Regions from separate parts of the Bacillus sp. Marseille-P3661 genome, predicted to be linked through region 2. Evidence: riboswitches for the same ligand, from Rfam matches in the RefSeq annotation. Region 2 holds a riboswitch; the other holds the start of a gene.
The links. Region 2 has a riboswitch for lysine ahead of C1724_RS01550 (Na+/H+ antiporter NhaC family protein). Riboswitches for the same ligand answer to the same signal wherever they lie in the genome.

Region 1 (7,261 bases), on a different contig from region 2:
CCCGCATAATCATCATTTTCATCTGGATTACCATATTCCTCTTCCATGTCATCTTCTTCTGTTTCCAAAATATCAGCTACATTTATTAGTGGATCTAAATCATAAAAATCCACTTCAATGCTCTTGTTTACTTTGGGTGGCGTTTGTTCCATGAATCCCCCTCCAAAAATGTTATTTTCATATATATATTGATCTAAAATCTCTTTTTTATTCATTGGATGCCGATACACCAATAGTGTTTTAAAAATTAGAACACTATAGTCTTTAAAAATGTAATTGAATATAATGAAGGTAATAGATAGGGAGTGATACCTTTTGTACTATGAGCATATACAACCGGCACTATTAAAAAGATTTTTAGACAATCCAACTCATGAAACTCTTCGAGAATTGCTGCTAAATAATACTGGTGAAACAGATTTTTTAGATTTTAAAACTAAATGGATTGATTTAACGAAACTTGCAAAACATATTTTAGCAATTGCAAATTCAGGCGGTGGAGCCATTATTGTGGGAGTTAGTCAAGCAGATGATGGATCAGTTATTTTAAATGGATTAGCAAATGGGGATTTTTTAGATAAAGCCGATATTGATAATAAGGTAGAAAATTTACTTCCGAGATGGGTACATTATCGGACGGAAGATTTCTTGTTTGATGATAAAGAGCAGGACCCTCTGGCATTGAAGAAATTTCAAGTTCTAATTATTGAATATGACCCTAAATATGTACCCTATACTTCTGTTGTAACTCGTGGTGAACTTAGATTTGGTGCTATCTACGTTCGGCAAGGAACAAAATCTCTTGAGGCTACAAATGATAAATTAGTAGAGATTATCTTAAGGAAAGTCTATTCTGGCGGCTCTTATTCAACTGAGTTAAGTTTGCAAGATCATTTGATACAGTTAAAACAGCTTTATCATGAACTTGAAACATCAGCTGATCAAAATTATCAACAATTTATTCAACAGATGATCAAACTTAAACAAAAGCGGATTGAACAACTACTAGATCTTCATCAGGATGAAAAATAGGAGGTTTGCATAGTATGAAATAATACTATACAAATCTCCTTTCCTTATGTCGCGACAGCATTGATGTTTTGATTATTTAATTCTAATACTTTTTGATCGTTTGGCAGCCAAATCGTCAAAATTCCAATTAAAGGTAGGAAGCTAACGTAAAATAAAGTAGTTGATAAACCAAACTCATCCGCTAACCATCCTAAAGCAACGGATCCTATAGCTCCTAATCCAAACGATAGTCCAATAATTAAACCAGAAACCATCCCAATTTTCCCTGGTAAAAGCTCTTGCGCATAAACCACGGAAACAGAAAAGCTTGAAAGTAAAATAAATCCAATAATCGCAAGCAGTATCATTGAAACTACTAAATTAGCATATGGCAGCATTAAGCACAGCGGCGCTGCACCAACCATTGAAAACAACAGCACATTCTTCTTGCCAAGTTTATCTGACAGAGGTCCACCCAAAAATGTACCTAACGCTCCTGCCGCTAGAAAAATAAAAATATATATTTGTGCATCTGCACCATCAATCTTAAATTTATCCATTAATTGAAAAGCATAAAAATTCGTAATGGATGCATGGTAAAATTGTCTAATAAAAAGAAGAAATATTAACAAAAACAGGGCTAGTTTAATCGGACGACTTACCGGTATTTTTTCTGTGTATCGAGTTTTGTTTAAAGATTGAATTCGTACTTGTTCACCATACCATTTTGCAATATACAAAAGGATTACAACACTAATAAAAGCAACGATTGTAAACCAAATTGCTCCAAATTGCCCTAATGGAAATAAAATTAAAGCAGATATCAACGGGGCGAATGATTGACCTGCGTTCCCGCCTACTTGGAATACAGACTGTCCAAAGCCCTTTCTTGCACCGGCTGCCATGTGGGCTACTCTTGATGCTTCCGGATGGAAAGCAGCTGACCCAAGCCCGATAAACATAACTGAAAGAAGGATTGTCAAATAAGACGGTGCGATGGCAAGACCAATCATCCCTAACATAGAAACAGTTAATCCAATCGGTAAGGCATAGGGCATGGGATGCTTATCTGTATAAGCACCTACGACTGGCTGCATTACAGAAGAAGTCATGTTCACTACAAAAGCGATCAAACCCAGCTGAGCAAAGTTGAAACCATGTGTTTGTTCTAAGATCGGAAACATTGCTGGCACAACAGCTTGGATTGAATCATTTAATAAATGTACAAGTCCAATGATAAACAATATATTATATGTCGTTTTTGAACTATGATTTGTTGATTGAACCATATCGATCCCTTCTTTATAGTTTAAGTTCGAAATAAAGATTATATAAAAATAATAGTTTAATAATCTCAATTGTATGTATGTTAGTATAGTTTAAGGTCTAAAACTATGCAATTAAATTTTAAAATAGTTTGAATTATTCCATTATAAAAATTGTTTTTTAGTATCCAAAATGGACTTTTCCTAAAAGGAAAAGTCCATTTTGGATTTCTAGCCATTTGTGAAAATAAAAAGAAAAAATTAGATGTTTTTAAATAAGATTTTAAAATCGCCGTATCCTTCTTTTTCCAAATCTTCTTTCGGGATAAATCGTAATGAGGCAGAATTAATACAATAACGTAATCCTCTTGGTCCTGGACCATCATCAAAGACATGTCCTAGATGTGAATCACTATTTTTAGCTCTTACTTCCGTTCTCACCATCCGATGTGATAGATCAACCTTTTCCTCAATTAGCTCGTTATGCAAAGGTTTTGTAAAACTAGGCCAACCGCATGCAGAATCAAACTTATCTAAAGATGTAAATAAGGGTTCACCTGTAATAATATCTACATAAATTCCATCTCTCGTTTCATTCCAATATTCATTTCGAAATGGTGGTTCGGTTCCGTTATTTTGAGTAACCTCAAATTGCATAGGGGTTAATCGTTTACGCAATTCTTCTTTTCGCGCAGGATTTTCCCATGTCTTTTTAATAAATTCCTCTCTGCCTGATCCTTTCTTATATAAAGCATAGCGGAATGCATTTTTCTTATAATAATCTTGGTGATATTCTTCTGCCGAGTAAAACGTTTTTGCTGGAAGGATATCGGTCACAATTGGCTTAGAAAATCGACCGCTTTCTGCTAATGCTTGTTTAGACTTTTCAGCTGAAACTTTTTGATCCTCATTATGATAGAAAATCGCTGTTTTATAGGAGTCTCCGCGATCATGAAATTGCCCTCCTGCATCAGTTGGGTCAATTTGCATCCAAAATATATCTAATAATTTTTCATAGCTAAAAAGAGTAGGATCATAAGTAATTTGTACAGCTTCATAATGACCCGTTGTATCAGAACATACTTCTTTATATGTAGGGTTTTCTTTATGGCCACCTGTATATCCTGAAACAACTTTTATAATACCTGGTTGTTCATCGAATGGAGAAACCATACACCAAAAACACCCTCCAGCAAATGTAGCTAATTGAAAAGTTTCATTATTGTATTCCATAACAGCACTCCTTCTAAAAATACTTTACCTATGTTGTTTACTATACCTAATAGTTTAACTTTATTAATAAATTTTTGCACATTTTACAAATCTTCTTGAAAATATCTTTATTTTCTGTTATTGTACAAGAAAGTAAATAAACTTTGCTTCAGTTACATAATGAAGTGAGGATAGAGGTGCAAAAACCATTAGTACACAAATGGGAGGAAAATGAGTTCCGTTGATCTTTGTGGAAAGGGGGATTTGCCGAAGTGCTGAGAACCTCATTTTTCTCAGACACTGGTTTTGTATCGAATAGGTACAAAATTGTCATATAACGGTTTGTTATATGGAGGGCTATCAAACGCATAGGTGCTATTATTATTATCATAATAACCATGCAACAACGATAGTCATCGTTGTTGCATTTTTTTTTGGCAATTATATTATGCTGTGCGAGATAGACTATTTTAATTAACTATTTATTGAAACGAGGGTGAAATAATGAACTTTGGACGTGTATTAACAGCAATGGTAACCCCATTTGATCAAAAGGGTGATGTAGATACGCAAAAAGTACAAGAATTAGTAAATTATTTAATTGCAAATGGAACAGAAGGAATTGTAGTCGCAGGGACTACAGGAGAGTCACCAACATTAACAACAGATGAAAAATTAGCATTGTTTCAACAAGTGGTTGAAGTTGCAAATGGTCGTGTACCTGTTATTGCAGGAACAGGTTCTAATAACACTCGTGCATCAATTGAACTGACTAAAAAGGCTGAAAAAATCGGCGTAAACGGAATAATGTTAGTAGTTCCTTACTATAATAAGCCTTCTCAAGAAGGACTTTATCAGCATTTTAAGGCTATCTCAGCTGAAACTAGCTTACCTGTCATGCTTTATAATATTCCTGGACGTAGTTCAGTTAATATGACACCTGAGACAATTATTCGATTATCACAGATTGATAATATAGTGTGTGTAAAAGAAGCAAGCGGTAACTTAGATGCAATGGCTCAAATTATCGAACAAACAGATGAAAGTTTTAGTTTATATAGCGGTGATGACAGCATGACGATTCCTACTCTAGCAATCGGAGGCATGGGCGTTGTATCCGTTGCTTCACATGTCATCGGAAACGAAATGCAAAGTATGGTTTCTGCATTCTTAAATGGAAATCATGTTGAAGCAAGTAAAATGCACCGTAAGCTATTACCTATTATGAAAGCATTATTTGCTGCCCCTAGCCCATCCCCTGTCAAGGCAGCATTAAACTTAAAAGGAATTGAAGTAGGTTCAGTTCGCTTACCACTTGTACCTTTAAATGACCTAGAATTGGCTGCTTTAGAAAAAGAGCTGCAACCTATCTTAATTAAAGAACAGGTAGTATAAGTTTTAGCTAGTCTAAACTTACTAGTAGTATTAATACGTAAAAAACGCTCAGAATTTATTCTGAGCGTTTTCGTTTTTATTTGGGATTAATCGTCTACAAAGACTAATAATCCATCACTTCAATAAGTAAGGCTACTTTACTCATACAATTCCTTATTTATATAAGATCCCCGGAATGTACTGAACCCCAAAAATCGACCTACTCTTTTATCAACGGTTTAAGTTGATTATATATCGCTACAATTTCATCAACCTTCATTCTGACTAACCCACTTGATGAAGGAGCAACAAAATCGATTACACCTTTTACAGTTTCATCTGTCTGTTTTCCCCATGGGGCCTTTTTACGTTTACTATATTTAAGATATACCCCCTTGCCTACAAAACAAACAAGTTTTGGTTTATACTGCTCTATTTTCTCTCGTAAAAGTACTCTCCCCTGCTCATACTCCTCATTTGTAATTTCATCCGCTGCTTTCGTTGGCCGGGCAACAATATTTGTGAATCCATAACCTAAGTTCAGTAATGTTTGATCTTCTTCAGCTGTATACTTTTTTGAAGTTAAACCCGCTTGATGGAGAATTGTCCAAAAACGATTTGTAGGATTAGCAAAATGGTGGCCGGTTTGTCCAGAACGCATGCTCGGATTGAAACCGACGAACAATACTTTTAAATTTTCCTCTATAATATCAGGTATTGGATTCATTAATGCTTCCCTCGCGATAATTTTTTAATTGCATTATGGCGCTTTTAAATTTATCCCATGTATTAACAGGCAACCGGCAGTAGGCCCCCTCCTTTATTGAAAATGGACATTAACCTTGTATCCAGTGCTCTCAAAAAATTGTTGAAGTGTTTTTATAGTATTAGTTTCAGCATGTGATAATAATCCCATTGCTAGTGCCTCTTCTTTTATTTGTTGCTTAGCTAAAGCCGCAAGCTCAAAGCCTTCTTCCCAGTCCACTTTGTCTCTAAAAATGCCTTCGGTTGAAAACGCCTTTACCTCCGACATATTGATCGATGGCTCTTGAAGGACTGTTGCTTTTGGTAGGTTAATAGTTAACTCATTTTTCTTATCGTTAAATTGTATATTGTTTTCATTTATATTCTTTAAGTCAACCCCTGCAATAATGGTAGCTGGGACAATGAGTAATAGGTGTCTCTGTGTCCCAGGTATATTATACGGAATTTCTTTTCCAAATATTTCATTATCTTCTTGTTCAATAACGGTTTTCACATGTGCCTCCGCTGTTGCGAGTATGGCTAGTTCTTGGATGGATTCAACAATTTCACCATGCTTTATATCAGCAGTATTAAAAAATGAAGGAAACAATAGTAATAATAGACTGAGAATTACTGCAAACCCTAAACTGCCTATAATTAATAATCTCCATTTTTGTTTAATTTTAGCCAAAAATGATCGCTGTATCATGTACTTCTCAAAATTTGGAAACTGTACAATGCTTTTCATTCTTATCACCTCATCGTATAGTTGTTGTCTTAACTAATATTAAACTAATAATCTGTAAAATATCTACATAATCCTACAAAATTCTATTAAGTCTCCCTATTGCCAGGTAATAAGAGGTAGATTTATAATAAGATAGAACTAAATTACAAAATGTTGTTTATAGTTCCAATATTAACAACCTAAACGGACAGGTGATACTTTTATGTTAGGTGACAGTAACAGTACCATACGTATCAAGATTATGTATTTAACAGCTGAGGGCAACATAGAACATAGTTACATACTATCTCGAGGTGCAAAGATAGAAGATAGCTTTCAAGATGAACAAATGATAAATGAAGCCTACCAAAAGGGCTCAATTGTTGAGATTACGACTTCTAATCTAGATAACAATCAACTTGAAACCCATAAAGGCCGTATTTTTCATATTGATAGGAGAAATAGAAAAGTTCTCTTAATCGATGATAACAAGGGCAAAACAAAACTGTGTACACCCATCCCTTTTATTTCTATACTCCACGCTAAAATTATTCATAGTAAAAGCCAATAAAAAATATTGAAAACCTTGACGATAATTCGTCAAGGTTTTCAAATTTCTACCCTACTGCAAAGGAGCACCCTTTGTAGGATCCCAAACTTTTATGTAAAGTCGAATGCACTAAAATTAATAATCACCCACAAATTGTAAACACATCCAGTTTTTTATTATACTTATATAGTAAGATGGTTTTTAATGGAAGTTTTGGAGGTGCCGTATGATCAATCTACAGGATATAGTTCAAGCGCAAACTGTACTAAAAGGAGTTGTTCACGAAACACATCTTGATTACTCAAAAACCTTTAGCGACCTTTCGCATAACTCAGTCTACATTAAATTAGAAAATTTGCAAAAAACAGGTTCATTTAA
Region 2 (7,261 bases):
GCTTTGGAGCGAACTTTATCAGACAAACGTCTTACAGTTTCAATATTATGATTAAGAATATCAGGTTTAGCTTGCATTAAAACTTCAAGGTTTGCTTTTTCTCCATGTAAATCAGAGGGAAGCACCTCAATGGTTGTAAAGGGTGAGCTTTTTCTAATTTCTCTTATCGTTTCAGCAAAGATAAACGCACCGCCGTCTTTTAAGTCATCTCTTGCTACAGCTGTAATAACAACATGTTTTAGGCCCATCGCTTGTACAGACTCAGCCACTCTTTTAGGTTCCTGATAATCGGTTTCCGTTGGCAAGCCTGTTTTAACCGCACAAAAGCGGCAGGCTCTTGTACAAATGTCACCTAGTATCATAAAAGTTGCCGTTTTTCTTGAGCCCCAGCACTCATGAATATTTGGGCATCTTGCTTCTTCACATACAGTATGTAGTTCTTTTTTACGCATTAATTTTTTAAGGCCTGTATAATTATCATTTGTATTTAATTTAATTTTCAGCCAATCTGGTTTCCGTAGATATTCTTCTTTTCTGTCCACAAAACTTCACTCCAAACCATATTGTTGTACTGTCAAATTTATCACATTCCTGTTGTCATTGCTAGTTGTGAACCTTTTTAGCCAAAATTGTGAATTTATATAAGATAATTCTTATCATTTTGGTTCAAGCTAAGATTAATAATCCTTCATTTACCATTTATGAAAAAAGAGAATCTTTACAAACTAATATTATGATTGATAACCCGGAAAGGAGACTTTACCATTGTGAAAAACGCGATCATTTTTTTACTTCTATTACTTATAGGAATGAGTGCAGTGCCAAGCGTTTATGCAAAAGAAGAAAAAAATGAAATTTACGATGAACGTATGGCCTTATATGAAAAGGTTGAAACTCTAACCCAAATACCTTGGTACTATCTAGCGGCAATTGATCAGTATGAACGGAACATACGAAATGCAAGAAAAGATCTACCTAAGGAAGAAGGGTTGATTGGCATTTACTTCTCTCCACGCCAATGGGTTGGACCTCTTAATCCAAATATAGATGATAATAGCGCTAATCTTATTAAGGTCTTTGGCGGTATGGGGTTAGATGGAAACGGAGATGGTATCGCCGACCGTAATAATGATGAGGATGTTCTTTTTACATTTGCAAATTATTTAGCATCTTATGGTTTTGATAAAAACCATATAAAAATCGGGCTTTGGGAATATTACCAACGCGATAAAACGGTCGGAATGATTACCAATTTCGCTAAATTATATGAGACATATGGTTTAAAATTAAATAAAAACGCCTTCCCGGTTCCCTTAACTAGAAACTATTCGTACAAAAATACATGGGGTGATCGCCGCGGCTGGGGTGGTCTTCGCATTCACGAGGGCACCGACATCTTTGCAGGCTATGGCACACCTGTACGATCAACTACGTATGGTGTCATTGAACTAAAAGGCTGGAATAAATATGGAGGATGGCGGATTGGTATTAGAGATATAAACAACGTCTATCATTATTATGCACATCTGTCCGGATTCGAAGGAAAACTTAAGGCAGGACAAATCGTTGAGGCTGGACAAGTTATTGGATATGTGGGCAGCTCCGGCTACGGTCCACCAGGTACTTCAGGAAAATTCCCACCTCATCTTCATTATGGAATGTATAAGGATAATGGTATCTCAGAATGGTCATACGATCCGTATCCTTCTCTGAAATCTTGGGAAAGACAAGAACGGCAAGCAAGAAAACGAAAAAAGTAAGCAAGGACATAGTAAAGCACTCTGAACAAATACGTGCAAATTATATACTTTATATCTTTAACTGGGGTAACCGTTTAATAGCGGAAACTCTGGTTTTTTTTACGAAAAATACAAATTTGCTTATAACCAGACGTTCTACTAACACATTAAAAAGGGCTCGGGTACTAGCCCCAAGCCCTTTATCTATATTTTATAACCCCTTTAATTTGAACGTGATTTCTTCACCGCATTAGCAATACTTGCAGCTAATCCACCCCAAAGAATGATCATACCAAGAACCATCATAAAAATTGCACTTCCAGTCATTAGTTTGAACCTCCTTTGTCATAGTTCTCAATCTTTCCTTCATCCCATTTCTTCAATGAGAATAAGAAACCAACTATAATTGCTAAGATGACCGTACCCCAACCAAATATAAGCAAGAATCCGTGTGGATAGCCTCCATATGGCTCTGTAACATCTTTCATAATTGCATTAACCATCATATATCCTAAGACAATTGGTGTAATGAAGCTTAAGCAAATATTCCACCAGCTACCAAGGCGAATATCAGATAAATCATTTGCATGTGTTTTAAGGTTATTAAGATTTCTAATAAACCAAGCAACTGCAACTACTTCAATTAATCCCGCTAATGCAACACCATAGTTATTAATGAATGCATCTACAACATCTAAGAACTGTAAGCCACCTTGCGTTGCATATAGAATTGAGATGATTGCAGAAAGTCCGCCACCAATTAAGACTGATTTAGTACGGCTTACATTGAACTTATCTTGAACGCCGGCAACAAATGTTTCAACTATTGAAATTAACGATGTTAACCCTGCTAATACAAGTGATGCAAAGAATAGGAATCCAAAGAATCCATTTAATGCAGGGAATTCATTGATAATTGATGGGAAGACAACGAAAGCTAATCCAACGCCGCCTGCAACAACATCTTGTACGGCTACACCTTGTTGAGCTGCCATAAATCCTAAAATACTAAATACCCCAATACCTGCTAATAACTCAAAGCTTGAGTTTGCAAAACCAGTAATGAATGCGTTGTTTGTGATATCGCCTTTTTTAGGTAAATAACTAGAATAAGTAATCATAATTGCAAAACCGATTGATAAACTAAAGAAAATTTGGCCATATGCTGCAACCCATACACTACCATCCATAATTTTATCCCAGTTTGGTTGGAAAAACGCATTTAAACCTTCTGCTGCGCCAGGTAATGTTATTGCACGAATTACGATAATTAAAAATAGAACGAAGAGTAATGGAATAAAGATTCTGTTAGCTGCTTCAATTCCTCTCTTAACACCTTTAACGAGAACTCCTAAAACAACAATCCAAACTAAAACTAACGGTAAAAATACACCGGGAACAATTCCACCGGTTTGACCTGGATCAACAGACAATTTCAAATATTCACCAAATAAGAAACCTTCTGTATCCGTACCCCAGCTTTGATTAAGAGCAAAAATACTATAAGAACCCGCCCACGCTATAATAACTGCATAGTAAGTAGCAATTACGAATGAAATAGCTAATTGCCACCAGCCAATCCATTCTGCTTTTTTATTCAATCTTGCGAAAGAAAGTGGTGCAGAACCACGAAACTTTTGACCTATGGTAAATTCCATGATTAGAAGTGGAATACCAGCTGTTAAAAGAGCAAATAAGTACGGAATAAAAAATGCTCCACCTCCATTTTCATAAGCTACCGCCGGGAACCTCCAAATGTTCCCTAGTCCAACTGCTGAACCAATTGCCGCAAGGATGAACCCTGCTCGTGTTCCCCATTGTGGACGATTATCCATTTTCTTTACCTCCTCTTAATTTATTATTCTTCGAGAAGTGACAAATGTCGACTTAGTGGGAAGAATTAAATTATTATGTTTTTTCTGATAATTAGGATATCTATTAACAGTATAGCTAGATAATATAATATTGTCAAAACATTATTTTAGTTTTGTCCAAAAAATATTATTCCAAAATAAAAGATTTTTATTCCTATAAATATAATGAAAATACAAAAAAAGGTAGAACAATATATCTTCTACCTCTTTTTACTCTTATTTTCACTGCACTGATTCGCCATCAAATTTCCTTATTACAATAATAATTAATATTAATAGAGCTACAACTATCCCGATACCAATAAACCAATTATTTGTTATCCCTACAATAATATAACCAATAAACGAAATAGCTGCTGCAATTAACGCATAGGGCAGCTGTGTTAATACATGATCAATATGATGGCTCCCTGCTCCTGTAGAAGACAGAATTGTTGTATCAGAAATAGGTGAACAATGATCACCGAAAACAGAACCTGCCAATACTGCACCCAGTGTCGGTAATAAAATGGAGATATCCGTAGATGCGGCTATTTCTCCAGCAATCGGAAGCATAATTCCAAAGGTTCCCCAGCTTGTACCTGTAGAGAATGCCATTAATCCTGCGATAATAAAAATAACGGCAGGTAAATAGGCAATATTCATATTAGACCTTTCAACAATCCCAGCTAAATACTTACCTGTTTCTAGTGCACCAATTATATCAACAATAATCCATGCAAAAACTAGAATATAGACAGCTGGTAACATTGATTTAATCCCTTCCCAAATGCCAGTAAAAAACAACCTACCACCCATATTATGACGCACATACATTATAAAGGAAACAATCACACCCATGATCCCACCATAAAATAGTGAGGTTGCAACATCAGTGTTTTCAAAAATAGTCAATAAAGTTACTGTACCCTCTACTGCTTTTGCTCCTGTATAAATCATGGAGCCAACTGTACCGATAACAAGGATTAAGATTGGAATGACCAAATCGATAATTTTCCCCTTTTTACTAGAAGGTAAATCACCTTTTAACTCCCCTGGTATTCCTCCTTTTTCCGGATCAACAACCTGTCCTTCACGAACAGCTCGTGTTTCATGTGCTTTCATCGGACCAATATTGATATTAAATATGCTAACCGCAAACACCAATAAAATGGTTGCTATTACATAAAGATTCATCGGAATAATTTGTACAAAAGCTGAAAATGCACTCATATCCGTAATAGCGTGAGTTGTTAAAATCGTACCTATAATCGCAATAATATAAGCACCCCAGCTTGATATTGGTGATACTACACATATTGGTGCCGAAGTGGAATCTATAATATATGCGAGCTTGGCACGAGATATTCGTTGTCGGTCGGTTAACGGACGACTGATTTGACCAACAGCAAGCGCATTAAAATAATCGTCAATAAAAATAATAATTCCTAAAAAAGCAGCTACTAATTGTGCACCTACTCTTGTTTTAACACGCTGCTCAGCCCATTCACCAAACGCACGACTACCGCCGGTTATTGAAATAAAAGCAGTCATAATACCAAGTAATAGTAAAAATAATAGAATATATACGTTCCATGTGTTTATTTCCCATGCTCCAGTTTCTTCGTTTTGTCCTGCAAATATTGCTCGAAATCCTTCCCATACACGCTCAATCGATGCCATTACTGAAAAGTCATTTAAAATAAGAGCCCCAACAACGATTCCGATTCCTAATGATAATAAAACACGACGAGTGAGTATCACCATCAAGATCGCAACGATTGGTGGTATAAGAGAAAAAATCGTCCCTTCCATTGTCTTCCCTCCATTTTTCTACAAATTTCGCCACAAACATATAAGAAAAAAATGTGATTAACATGTTTTTCTTATATGAACCTTCCTTAAACAAGCTACTAACCCTTCTTTTACTATCATGCACATTTATTAAATTTTTGATTAAATATGCCAATATCTACGACCCTATCAGTGTAGGCATATAAAGATATTACTTTTCCTACAAAAGTCCCGAAAATTGATAATAAAAAAAGAGCTAATGATAGAAAATAACCTATCATTACCTCTTGTAATGTTATGTTATCCTCCATGCAGATCTGTAGCTCTCCGTTGTATGTGGAAAAACATGTAATTGTTCATTACAATGTTTTTCAAAAAAAGTATTATCACTTCTTCGTGATTAATAAACCTATACACTATACAACGACAGTATTATCCTATTATCAAGATAATACCAGCAAAAATAAGCTTGACTCTTATTTTTACTTCGGCAGGAAATCCTTTCACTAATGGTCATCGTTGTCATCCTTACATTAGTTACTTATATTTCTTGCGACCTCTACCCCATCGCAATGACGGTGATAATATTAAGTTGACTATATTATATTATCAAAATATTATTTTTACCTCAATTACTTTTTCGATCTAATTGGTTCTATATAATTCCAACTATCGAATGGTATGTTTATCTATCTACAGTTTTTTCTGCATATAAAACTTATAGAAATGTACTCTTTTATGGAAGCGGCGCTTCTATAGATGGCTCTCCACCTTCACCACTATTATAAAAGTATGGAACTTCTCCTTGTATCGTACGAATATCAACCGGAATATCAGACGTTACTGTTACCGTATCACTCGCAAAAGGAATAGTAACACGAATATCTACCTCAATATGAATAGAAAGCTCGACTAGGACATTATTGATTCCGTACTCAGTCACTTTCTTTCTCATATCGGTATTAACATCCCCGATTACTGAAAAGCGAACAGGAATGACAGGGCCCAAGTTAGCTAATAATATGTTATTTGTTGCTTGCCCTAAAGGAATTTCAGCAATAACCCCTTTTTTACTAGGATCGTTATATGCTGCAATTTCCTCTGAATTGAGGTCCGGTGGCGGCATATTCCCTTTTTCAACAGCATGTAAATAATCTTGAACATTTTTAGTTGTATGATTTAATAACAATTGCACAATTGGAGCATTCCAACCTATAGTAGTGATTTGGCCTTCTGTATCTTTTTCGATGAGAACTAAGTTATCTAAATTTAACTCTTCTGCTGTGTAGGATTTGATGGCTTCATTAATGGCGAGAGTGGCCATTTGCGCAATTCTTGTTTCGGCAATCGCCATTAAAGTTGGTTCGATACCTTTATTAATAATCCATAGACCTTGGAAGGTGAACAAGTTAAAAATCACGAATGTTATTAAAAAGACATAACGAAACGGCAATGGCCCTTTACGCATTATAGGTCGCCTAATTTTCCGCAAAAAAATCCCTCCTTACAAACTATACATATGCTTGTATCGAGGGACTATTTCATTTAATTCGTTTTTTGTTTACCCATCAGCGTTGTATCTGTTTCAACAATCACTACTGAAAGTTCTTTCCCTAAGTCTAATTCATATGGTCGATCTAAAATCCGGCCATCTGCATGTTCTAAAATCCTTATAATCGGCCGTTCATTCATACCCGGATTTTGTTTAACTACAACACCTTTTCGACCATCACCTAAATAAACAGTAATCCCAACAGGGTAAACAGCAATCGCTCTTCTAAAAGCTTCGATCATTGGCTGTTCAAATTTAGTACCTGCTCCTGTATATAAAATCTCCAAACCTTCTGTTGGAAGCATAGCCTTACGATACACACG

Region 1: it holds a riboswitch for lysine, as region 2 does, so the genes downstream of both, dapA (4-hydroxy-tetrahydrodipicolinate synthase) here and C1724_RS01550 (Na+/H+ antiporter NhaC family protein) in region 2, are expected to answer to the same signal.

Annotation. Positions count from the first base shown of each region.
Region 1 covers NZ_LT965956.1:188,996-196,256, reverse strand. Annotated here, with positions in the region: gene C1724_RS25780 (hypothetical protein) at 1-152, opposite strand, end outside; gene C1724_RS20020 (AlbA family DNA-binding domain-containing protein) at 316-1,032, shown strand; gene C1724_RS20015 (MFS transporter) at 1,077-2,300, opposite strand; gene msrB (peptide-methionine (R)-S-oxide reductase MsrB) at 2,538-3,509, opposite strand; lysine riboswitch at 3,673-3,856, shown strand; gene dapA (4-hydroxy-tetrahydrodipicolinate synthase) at 3,993-4,883, shown strand; gene mug (G/U mismatch-specific DNA glycosylase) at 5,083-5,589, opposite strand; gene C1724_RS19995 (DUF4230 domain-containing protein) at 5,683-6,354, opposite strand; gene C1724_RS19990 (hypothetical protein) at 6,557-6,904, shown strand; gene ilvA (threonine ammonia-lyase) at 7,110-7,261, shown strand, end outside.
Region 2 covers NZ_LT965953.1:340,562-347,822, reverse strand. Annotated here, with positions in the region: gene lipA (lipoyl synthase) at 1-542, opposite strand, end outside; gene C1724_RS01565 (M23 family metallopeptidase) at 810-1,760, shown strand; gene C1724_RS01560 (methionine/alanine import family NSS transporter small subunit) at 1,962-2,066, opposite strand; gene C1724_RS01555 (sodium-dependent transporter) at 2,066-3,574, opposite strand; gene C1724_RS01550 (Na+/H+ antiporter NhaC family protein) at 3,836-5,407, opposite strand; lysine riboswitch at 5,699-5,956, opposite strand; gene yunB (sporulation protein YunB) at 6,123-6,878, opposite strand; gene C1724_RS01540 (HD-GYP domain-containing protein) at 6,932-7,261, opposite strand, start outside.